Regions from separate parts of the Microbulbifer salipaludis genome, predicted to be linked through region 2. Evidence: predicted binding sites of a transcription regulator. Region 2 holds the regulator's gene; the other holds the start of a gene.
The links. Region 2 encodes LexA, which represses DNA repair genes until DNA is damaged. Its sites were predicted from a motif close to ACTGTNTNTANANACAGT; they were not measured.

Region 1 (5,089 bases), on a different contig from region 2:
AACGACTGAATAGCGCGCTGCAGCGCGGGATGGGAACCCTTGCAGGCGGCAGCAGCGCGGCGGCTGTCCGCGCGGCTGAGTTTCGCGCTGAACATGGCGCGCGCGCGATCGCTGAGGTTGTGCGCCTCGTCGATCAGCAGCGCGCGTTGCAGGCGTGTGTCGCGCAGGCCTTGCATTTGCACCAGCGGATCGAACACGTAGTTGAAGTCGCACACCACCAGGTCTGCCCACGGCAACATCTGCAGCGACAGCGCAAACGGGCACAGCTGCAGGCGGTCCGCCTCTTCGGCAATCACTTCTGGCGTCAGCAGCGGGCGCCCCAGCAGCGCGCGGCGCGCTTCCGGCAACCGGTCGAAGAAACCGCGGGTGCGCGGGCAGATACCGGCGTCGTCGCGGCTGCACAGGCCCAGATTGCAGGAACAGGTTTTGTCCCGCGCCTGCAGTTCCAGTACCGACAGGGTCAGCCCGCCGGCGTGCAGCCGCGCGGCGGTTTCCCGTACCACCTGGCGGCCGGAATTTTTCGCGGTGAGATACACCAGCTGGTCGAGAGTTGTTTCCCCCACGGCCTTGATTGCCGGGAACAGGGTGCTGATGGTTTTGCCGATACCGGTGGGTGCCTCCACCAGCAGTTCACCGCCATCGCGCAGGCAGCGGTAGGCCGCTACCGCCAGCGTGCGCTGGCCCGCCCGGTATTCTGCAAATGGAAAGGGCAGCGTGCGCGCGGAGGCGCGCACCGCCTGCCGGTGGGCCTGCCAGCGCCGGTGCCATTGCAGGTAGGTGGAAAGCGCGGTTCGGGCGAAGGTTTCCAGCTCGTGCCAGCGGAACTCGCGGGATTCGGGGTAGGTCTTTTTTTCCTTCAGGTTGTGCCACAGCATCTGCAGCGCCAGCGGCGTGTCGGCGGAGAACTGCTGTTGCAGCCCGTAGCAAAAACCGTAAATTTTCAGCTGTGCCCAGTGCAGGTCGCGGGCGGATTCCGCCAGTTTGTGCGGCGGCACATAGGTGGTTTTTATCTCGTCCAGCTGCGCCGCGCGGTGCAGGTCCGGCTGGGGGTGCAGGATATCCACCCGGCCTCTGAGTACCACGGTGTGGCCATCCTGTTCCACGGTTTCCTGCAGGCGGTATTCCGCTTGACTGCCCGCGGGGCGCTTTTTCTGCAGTCGCTGGTGCGCACGTATCCCCTCCTGCGCGCTGGGCCCGCCGGAGAGCTCGCCCACCAGGTCGCCGCTGCGACAGGCGAAGGCCACCAGCTCGCCCACGGAAAGCGACAGCGTGTTGTCGAGCGCGGTTTGCGCTTGTAGCTCTGCTGGAGACTCACTCACGGTGTTGCCCACTCCACATGCAATACCCGGTGGGGGATCTGGTGCGTGGCGAAGTAGGCCAGCCAGCGCTGTTGGTTTTGCTGCAGGCGATCGCCGGGGCCTTTGACTTCCACCAGTTCGTAGCTGCCCGCCGCGGGGAACCGGATCAGGTCCGGCAGGCCGTTGCGGTGATGGGAGATATCACCCAGCAGGCGGCGGAACAGCGCCAGCCAGTGCTGCGTGGGTATACGCTCCAGCGCCAGCGTCAGCAGGGATTCCGGCAAGGCTTCCCAGGCCACCAGCGGGTTGGCAATACCGTGCTTTTCGTGAAAGTGCTGCCAAACCCAGCGGCTCAGGTTTCCCCGCGCCAGTTCTGCCAGGCGGCCCTCGAATGCGGCGCTGCGCTGTGGATAAAAATCGGGGGTGCGGAAGTCGCTCGGCGCTACCTGAAAGGGGTTGAAGAAAGCCCCCGGCACCGGCGCGAACAGAATGTCCCAGATGGCGAGACCCAGCACGCCATTAAACAGGGTGTTTTCCACATAAAAGCAGTGATCGTCCGGGGGCCGCGCAAGGTGTTCCGCGGCGAGCAGTTCTACCCGCGCCCCGTTAGGGGGAAGCGCGATGGTGTCCGTCGGCGGTTTGTGTCGGCGCGGTGGTGGCCAGGTATCACCGTCGCCGGTTTTCTTCGCGGTGCGGTGCCCGAAATTCCGTGCAAACGCGCGTTCCGCTTCGTTGAGCGGGTTGGCGAGTATCTCCGCGCACAGGGCCAGTGCGGCCGCGGCTTCGCCACGGGCCAGCGCGATCCGCGCGCGCCGCTCCCGCGCCGGCGGGCGGCTGCACAGGCGGTACAGCGCATCGGCGTCGTCCAGCGCTTCGAATCGCTCCAGTTGGCGCGCCAGGGTCAGGCGCAGCCGGTCCAGGCGTCGGTGCAGGGTGCGGTCGCCGTCGATGCCGACGGGGAGCTGCGCCGCCAGTGCATTGATCGCGGCCGCATCGGCGGCCAGCGCGCCCTCGGCTTCTGCCAAGCAGTCGTAATAGCGCAGGTGCTGTTCGATCTGCGCGCGGCTCTTAAACGGCAGCTGTTCCCGTTCCAGCGGATAGCGTTCATAGCGGAACAGCCCCAGGTCCCGCAGCACATAGTCGGTCAGGTCCTGGTTCAGGTTGCCGAAAAACAGCAGCTTGAAGGTTTCGAAGTGCGCCGCCGCCTGTACCGCCAGCAGCGGTTCGTCCACTGTCAGTGCGTCTTGGATGGGCGCCGCCTGCTGCGCGAGCAGCGCCTGTTCCACGGCAGGGCGTTTCAGGGTTTTCGCCAGCGGCTCGGGGCTGCTGGCGAGCAGTTCGTGCTTGGTAAACAGGGGCAGGATTTCGTCCAGTGCCAGCGACGGGTTGCGCTGCAACAGGCCACTGATCACCAGTTCTTCCACCGCCGCAGGCAGATCGCTGATCTCCCCATACGCCAGCTTGTGTTGCCGGAACAGGGCGCCGGCGGAAGAGGGCACGCCCTTGCGCGACAGCAGGCGCACATAAAGACGCTGGCTGTCGGTCGCCAGCGCCCGGAACTGGCGGTAGAACTGCCGTTCGTCGTCGCTCAGCAGCGCTTCATAACGCGCCACCACAAAGTCCACCAACGCGTGGAAGTTGCTGAGGTAGTAGTCCGCAGGAAGTTCACTGGAGGGCGCCATGCATTTGGCCTGCTAAAGGCTGGGGGTAGCTGTGGTTACTGTGTTTTTATACAGCAAACCGTCACTGCGAACAAAGCAAAGGCTGACCGGCTGGCCGGCAAAGGTATTTGGTGAGCAAGGTTTCGATAGGGGAGGAGAAGAGGCGTATAGAGAGGGACTTAAAAAGCGGCCCGCATCGCTGCGGGCCGTAAAATGGGAGAGTTGACTATCGGAGGCTTACCAGTGGTAACCGAAACTCAGGCCATAGCTGCGCTGTGCCTTGCCGGCCATCGGCGTGCTGCCGCCGAAGCCCTGCCACCAGTTCACATCCTCATCGGTGAGGTTGTATACCCAGGCCTCGGCGTACCAGTCCTGGCTGGCGGAGGTGTAGTTGAGGTTGGCGGTGGCCATGGTCCAGGCATCGCGCTTGTCAGTAAACCAGGCGATATCAACCCCCTCTCTCATATCCTCCTCTGGAATAACCCACTTGTCGCGGTTGTCGATGTCGAGGTAGGCGTCATCTTCCCAGTGTACGCTCAGGAAGGGGGTCAGCGAGGAGCCGTCACGGAATTCGAAGGTATGGCTCATGTTGACGGTCAGTGACGCGTTCGGGGAATAGGCCAGCTCATTACCCTTCAGGTTGCGGTAGCTCGGGTAGCGCGGATCGTAGTAATCGCTGGAGTTCCCGAAACTGCTGTCCGACGGATTTGCATCGTTATTGAACACCTGCCCGGGTTCACTGCCCCACTGCTTCCAGTAGTCGGAGGTGATTTCGGTATCCAGGAAAGTCACGTATCCACCAATGTGGCCGCCGGCCCAGGGAGCCCATTCCATTTCCAGTTCAAGACCCTGGATTCTGGAACTTGCCGCATTGCGGGTCAGGAAGGTGCCGTGATCCTTCCGGACTTCTTCGAGCACGGGGTCACCGTTGGCATCAAAGATTGGCTCACCGACATCATCACGTGCAGGTTCGTACGTGAAGGTGACGTCGTAGATGGTCCAGGTAGAGAACTGCTGGTCTTTGTAGTCGTTATAGAAGTAGTTAGCGCGGAGGTTCATGTCGCCGTCGAGCAGCGATGTCTTTACGCCAACTTCATAGGTGACCACAGTTTCCCCATCATAGCTGGTGTCAAAGCGATCGCCGGTCGGGTTCTCCGGGCTAATGGTTGATTGCTTATACAGTACGTCACCAATGCCGCCGCCCTTGTAGCCGTTGGCTACGTAGCCGTACACCATCGTGTTGTCAGAGAGGTCGTGGTCGATACCGATACGCCACGTAGTTTTAGACCAACTTTCATACACGTCATTCTGGGTGTCGATAACGAACCCTTCACGCGGCTGGTCATAGTAGTCTGCGGGCAAGGCGTTCAGCGTATTGCGAGGGGTCTGGGCGGTGCCGTCGCCAAACCACGCGTCGGGATTACCCCAGGGCAGGCCCCAGTCAACGAAGCCCCACGCATTGATGGGGCCAGAACACGCATCCCAACAGCCCCAGTTTCGACCGCCGATATCTTCTTTGCTGTCTTCAGTGTGGCGCAGGCCGAGCGTCAAGTGCGTCTGCTCGGTGACAGAATAGGTTGCCTGTCCAAATACCGCCTCAGACTTGATGACACGTTCGGGCTGGATCCATAGGCTTGCACCACCCATGGCCCCCTGGTAGTGCCCGTTCATGTAGTTGTCTTCTTTAAAGTTAAAGTAGCCGGCAATCCACTGGAGACGGCCGTCCCCGGTAGATTTCAGCTGTAGTTCATGCGACCAGGAATCGTAGTCCGTATCGACCCACTTGAGCATCTGGTCCCAGGCATAGTAACCCTGGTCAATATCATACTGGCCGGTGCGCTCCTGGTTCTGGTAGCCCGCGTTATAGACGAACTGCAGCTCATCGCTGATATCGTAAGTGAAGTGCGAGCGCACGCTGTCCATGGTCATGTCGTTTTTGCCCGGCACATTCACATAGGCGACGAAATTGTCCTCGCTGCCCCAGATGTCGGTACAGGTACCACCCATTTCGACGGGGCGATCCTCGATGCGTTCACAGTCGCGTTGCCCGATACCCCCTGCACTATCGTCGCGGAAACGCTCCACGGTAACCAGCCAGCTAGCCTTTTCGGTCGGTGTCCAGCTGGCAGA
Region 2 (5,089 bases):
TCGAGCTGCGCACCCGTGGTCGCGTCATCCGCTTTGACGGCTTCCTGAAAGTGGCGCCGGCACAGAGCAAGAAAGACGAAGACCTGGTGCTGCCCGATATCAAGGTCGGTGAAAAGCTGAACCTGAAGAAGCTCGACCCCAAGCAGCACTTTACCAAGCCCCCGGCGCGCTTCAGTGAAGCGGCGCTGGTAAAAGAGCTGGAAAAGCGTGGAATTGGCCGTCCATCGACGTACGCATCCATTATTTCCACGATCCAGGATCGCGGTTACGTGCGTCTCGAAAACCGCCGGTTCTACGCGGAGAAGATGGGTGACATCGTCACCGATCGTCTCAGCGAGAGCTTTACCGACCTCATGGACTACGGTTTTACCGCCAGCCTGGAGGAGTCCCTCGACTCGGTTGCAGAAGGCAAGCGGGGTTGGAAAGACCTGCTGAACGATTTCTATGCCGGTTTCAGCAAGCGTCTCGAAGTGGCGCAGGATAAAGAAGGCGGCATGCGGCGCAATTCGCCCACGGATACGGACATCGAGTGCAGCCAGTGTGGCCGCCATATGCAGATCCGCACCGGTTCAACCGGCGTCTTTCTGGGCTGCTCCGGCTATGCGTTGCCTCCCAAGGAGCGCTGCACCAACACCATGAACCTGGTGTCTGGTGAAGAAGCCGTTGACGCCGATAAAGATGAAGAGGCGGAAACGCGCCAGCTGCGCGAGAAGCGCCGCTGTGGCAAGTGCGGCACGGCAATGGACAGTTATCTGGTGGACGAACAGCGTAAGCTGCACATCTGCGGTAACAATCCGGATTGCCCCGGCTTTGAAGTGGAAAAAGGCACTTTCAAGATCAAGGGTTACGATGGCCCACTGATCGAGTGTGACAAGTGCGGGGCGGATATGCAGTTGAAGTCCGGCCGTTTCGGCAAGTACTTCGGCTGTACCAGCGAGACCTGCAAAAACACCCGCAAGCTGCTGAAGAGTGGCCAGCCGGCACCACCCAAAATGGACCCGGTGCCCATGCCCGAGCTGCCCTGCGAGAAGGTGGACGACACCTACATTCTGCGCGACGGCGCCTCCGGTCTGTTTCTGGCGGCCAGCCAGTTCCCGAAAAACCGCGAGACCCGTGCCCCGTTGGTGAAGGAACTGCTGCCACATAAAGACGAGATTGATCCCAAGTACAGCTTCCTGTTCTCGGCACCCACGGAAGACAACGAAGGCCGCGATACCGTGGTGCGGTTCAGCCGCAAAACTCAGGAGCAGTATGTCCAGAGCGAGGAAGAGGGTAAGGCCACCGGCTGGAAGGCTTTCTACCGCGATGGCAAATGGCAGGTAGACGCGCCGGCGAAGAAAGCACCAGCCAAGAAAAAAGCTGCGGCGAAAAAAGCACCGGCTAAAAAAGCGGCCGCTAAAAAGGCACCAGCCAAGAAAAAAGCCACCACCAAAAAATCCCCGGCCAAGTAATTGGCCGGCTGGTCTGCTCAGCAGGTCGTTGTAAGAAACAGGGAGAAATAGGGAGTATGCAGGTTGAGTAATCCCTATACCGGTAGCGTTGCGTCGGCATTGCGCAAAGCACAGCTGATCCTCCAGTCTCCAGCCCCGGGCGAGGTTGAGGTTGCAGACACTCAGCAGGCGCTGCGGGAAACTGCATTGCAGGAAGCGGCGCTGATGCAGCTGTGGCGAGCCTACAAAGCATTTCTCGCCGAGCAGGGGCAGCAGCTCCAGCTCGGGTTCCGGGCCGGGGGCGAGCCGGATACCGCCCAGGCACTGGCGCAACTGGTGTCGGCTCGCGGCAAGTTCAGTGCCGAAGTCAATGAGCTGGTGAGCCTGTCGGAAAACCCGGACAGCTGGTTTCAGGGCATGCAGGCGGCCTGGGAGGCTCTGTGGCGGCCGGCAGGTGCAGAAGTGGCCCAGTCTGAAGGGGCCATCGGTGTGCAGAGCCTGATCCCCGTACAGCAGCTTGACCGAGCGGCTCCTGAGCCCCTTAGCCGGGATCTGTTGATGAAGTGGCTGCGCGCGCTGAATGAGCTGGTGGTGCGGCAGCGGGCCCACGGGCAGGAGTGGTGAACCCGTCCGGGCTGGATCCGGTTCTGTCCTCTGATTAATCTCCCTTCCCTGTGGTACACTGCCACAAATCGCGCCGGCCGGTGGTTGGTGCTTCCCGGGAAGATAAGTGGAGAGATGAATGTCTTCTGAGACCTACGAAATCATCGAGTTGTCCAATGGTGATGTGGCGCTGCGGCGTGCTGGTCACAAAGATGATCCGTTGGTGCGTATCCATTTTTCTGCCGAGAGTCTCGATTTTCTGCGTGAGCACAAAGTGACCATTGCCCGCGCCATGCTGGAGGCGGGTATCGAAGCGGTGCAGGAGATCAATGCCCTGGAGCCAGAGCCTTTTGAAGAAGAGGACGTGGATTTGACCGAGCACACAATCCACTGATCCTGGTTGATACAGACGCATAAAAAACAGGGCCTAGGCCCTGTTTTTTTATGCGTGGATGTCTGCGGTAATCCGCCCCGTGCGTATCACACCGGGTTTTGCCGGATCACACCCACCGCCAGCCCCTCAATGGCGAAGTTGCGGTCGCGCATATCGACTTCAATCACATTGAAGTCTTCGTTTTCCGGCAGCAGCTGAACCGTTGCCTGGTTGCCCCGGCGCTTGAATCGCTTCACCGTCACTTCGTCTTCAATGCGCGCCACCACGATCTGGCCATTGCGAATGTTGTCGGTCCGCTGCACCGCCAGCAGGTCGCCGTCGAGAATACCTGCATCCTTCATGCTCATGCCGTGCACCCGCAGTAGATAATCTGCTGGTGGATGGAAAAACTCGGCGGGAATTTCACAGTACTCCTCGATATTTTCCTCTGCCAGCACCGGGTTACCCGCAGCAACACGACCGACAATGGGCAGGCCGGTGTGATGGTCCGGGATGCGGATACCACGGGAGGCACCGGCCACCATCTCGATGGCGCCCTTGCGCGCCAGCGCCTTGAGGTGTTCTTCCGCTGCGTTTGGCGAGCGAAAGCCGAGTTCCTGGGCAATTTCCGCGCGGGTGGGGGGATAACCGGTATCGTCCAGATACGTTTTGATCAACGCAAGTACCTGGGCCTGGCGGGCAGTGAGGTTTGTCATGGGCAGTTCCTGTTATTCGAGATCTTCCATCCCGATTTCCCGGGGTCTGTATTTTTATACAGTTGCTGTGATTATATACAGATTTGGCGGGGCCGCAAACGCTGGGTGGATTGCGTGAACTGCTAGACTGTAAGCGGGTTTGGTGTATGGGGTTCGGTGTGTATCGCTCACATCGCCCATGCACTTCGCCAGGCATATTCATAAGGAGCTGGCATATGCTGGATGCAAAAATGCCCGAAGCATGGCGAGTGCTGCGTATTCAGTCTGAACTCGTGGATGGTATCGAGCGGCTGATTACCCTCAAGGGTGCTGTCACCGTGTTTGGCAGTGCGCGGTTCCCTGAACAGGCGGCGGAATATCAGGAGGCGCAACGCCTCGGGGAATTGCTGGCCTGCGAAGGAGTGCCGGTGATTACCGGTGGTGGGCCGGGGATTATGGAGGCCTGTAATCGCGGTGCGTTTTGCCAGTCTGGTGAATCCATCGGGTTGAGTATCGAATTGCCTCACGAGCAATTGCCCAATGCCTATCTCGATATCAATCTGAACTTTCGCTATTTCTTTGTGCGTAAATTTATGTTCGTCAAACACGCGATGGGCTTTATTGCCATGCCCGGGGGCTATGGCACCCTGGATGAGTTGTTTGAAGCGCTCACGCTGGTGCAGACACGCAAGGTGCGGCGCTTCCCCATTGTGTTGGTGGGTAAGCAGTATTGGGCAGGACTCGTGGACTGGATGCGCAATACCGTACTGGCGCGGGGCTGCATTGATGCCGATGACCTGAGCCTGTTCACACTGGTTGATACCGTCGATGAAGCGGCGCAGATCATTATCGAGTTTATCCGTGAGTGTGACGGGGAGACTCAGTAATTCATCGCCGGTTTTCAGCACTGTAAAGGCCGAAAACTCTCTGGGGCGAGGCGGGCAGGTTTCTGGTCGGTTGTGAGGTTACCGGTTCTCACGTCAGAAGATATCGTCGGTTCCCGGATACGATTCACCCTCCAGCCGGTCGATGGCGCTCTGCACCGGTGAAAGAATCGGGCTGCGGAATCCCGAGTCTTCCTCATCCTGCATTTCTTCCGCAAGGATACCGTAGCCGGCATTGGCGTTTTCCGGTTCCGCGGCGCCGATCACCGGTAATCTTGGCCAGCTCTGGAAGTCGATTTCCCCCAGTGAACCGTCCAGGTACTGGATTTCAATGGTGCGGGATGGGTGGTCTACGGCCACCACTTCGAACAAGTCGCCACTGTCGAAATTTTCAAACCAGCTACCAATTTCAGGAGCAATTCTTGCCATGATGTGGCCCTCCCGGGTCAATATCCTGTGGCTCGCAATAGTGGAGCCTCTGAACTCAATCTAGTGTGGGGCGGGAGGTCTTGGTAACTGGCAGGTCGCAAATGTCGTGCGGTGGAACTTTGGCGCGCGCGGATGCGAGGGCGGTTTCACCAGTGGCGCAAATTCTGTGTCGACCGTGCAATGCAGATGGGCTGCCGTGCCGGGGCGACTATGCTAGTCTCTCGCTTTAAACAAACGTTTTAATTATCAGTTTGAAACTGTGAGCAGGACATGAGTCAGCTGGACACCGTCAACCGTATACTGGACGCCGCCGAGGTGCTGTTTGCCGAACGCGGATTTACCGAGACCTCACTGCGGACCATAACCAGCACGGCGGGCGTTAATCTGGCGGCGGTAAATTATCACTTTGGTTCGAAAAAAGAGCTGATACAGGCGGTATTTGAGCGGTTTCTGACCCCATTTACGGAGAACCTGGATAAGGAACTCAGCCGCCGACAGGCGCAACTCGAAACCTCTCCGGGTGCGCAGTTACAGGTAGATGATTTGCTAGAGAGCCTCTACCGCGTGGCCCTCGCTGGCCTGGCAAAGGAGGGGAGAGACCCCAAGCGCTTTATGGGGCTGCTGGGCCTCGCCTACACCCAGTCGCAGGGCCACCTGCGGAGGTTCATTGTGTCT

Region 1: a site for LexA is predicted at 3,018-3,035, ahead of JF535_RS01040 (VRR-NUC domain-containing protein). Genes of this name have one in related genera too.

What each region holds. Positions count from the first base shown of each region.
Region 1 is NZ_JAEKJR010000001.1:252,706-257,794, reverse strand. It holds gene JF535_RS01045 (ATP-dependent DNA helicase) at 1-1,319, opposite strand, end outside; gene JF535_RS01040 (VRR-NUC domain-containing protein) at 1,316-2,980, opposite strand; gene JF535_RS01035 (TonB-dependent receptor) at 3,197-5,089, opposite strand, start outside.
Region 2 is NZ_JAEKJR010000002.1:1,727,241-1,732,329, reverse strand. It holds gene topA (type I DNA topoisomerase) at 1-1,451, shown strand, start outside; gene JF535_RS12950 (DUF6586 family protein) at 1,515-2,054, shown strand; gene JF535_RS12945 (hypothetical protein) at 2,173-2,427, shown strand; gene lexA (transcriptional repressor LexA) at 2,514-3,122, opposite strand; gene JF535_RS12935 (LOG family protein) at 3,338-3,988, shown strand; gene JF535_RS12930 (DUF6763 family protein) at 4,082-4,414, opposite strand; gene JF535_RS12925 (TetR/AcrR family transcriptional regulator) at 4,685-5,089, shown strand, end outside.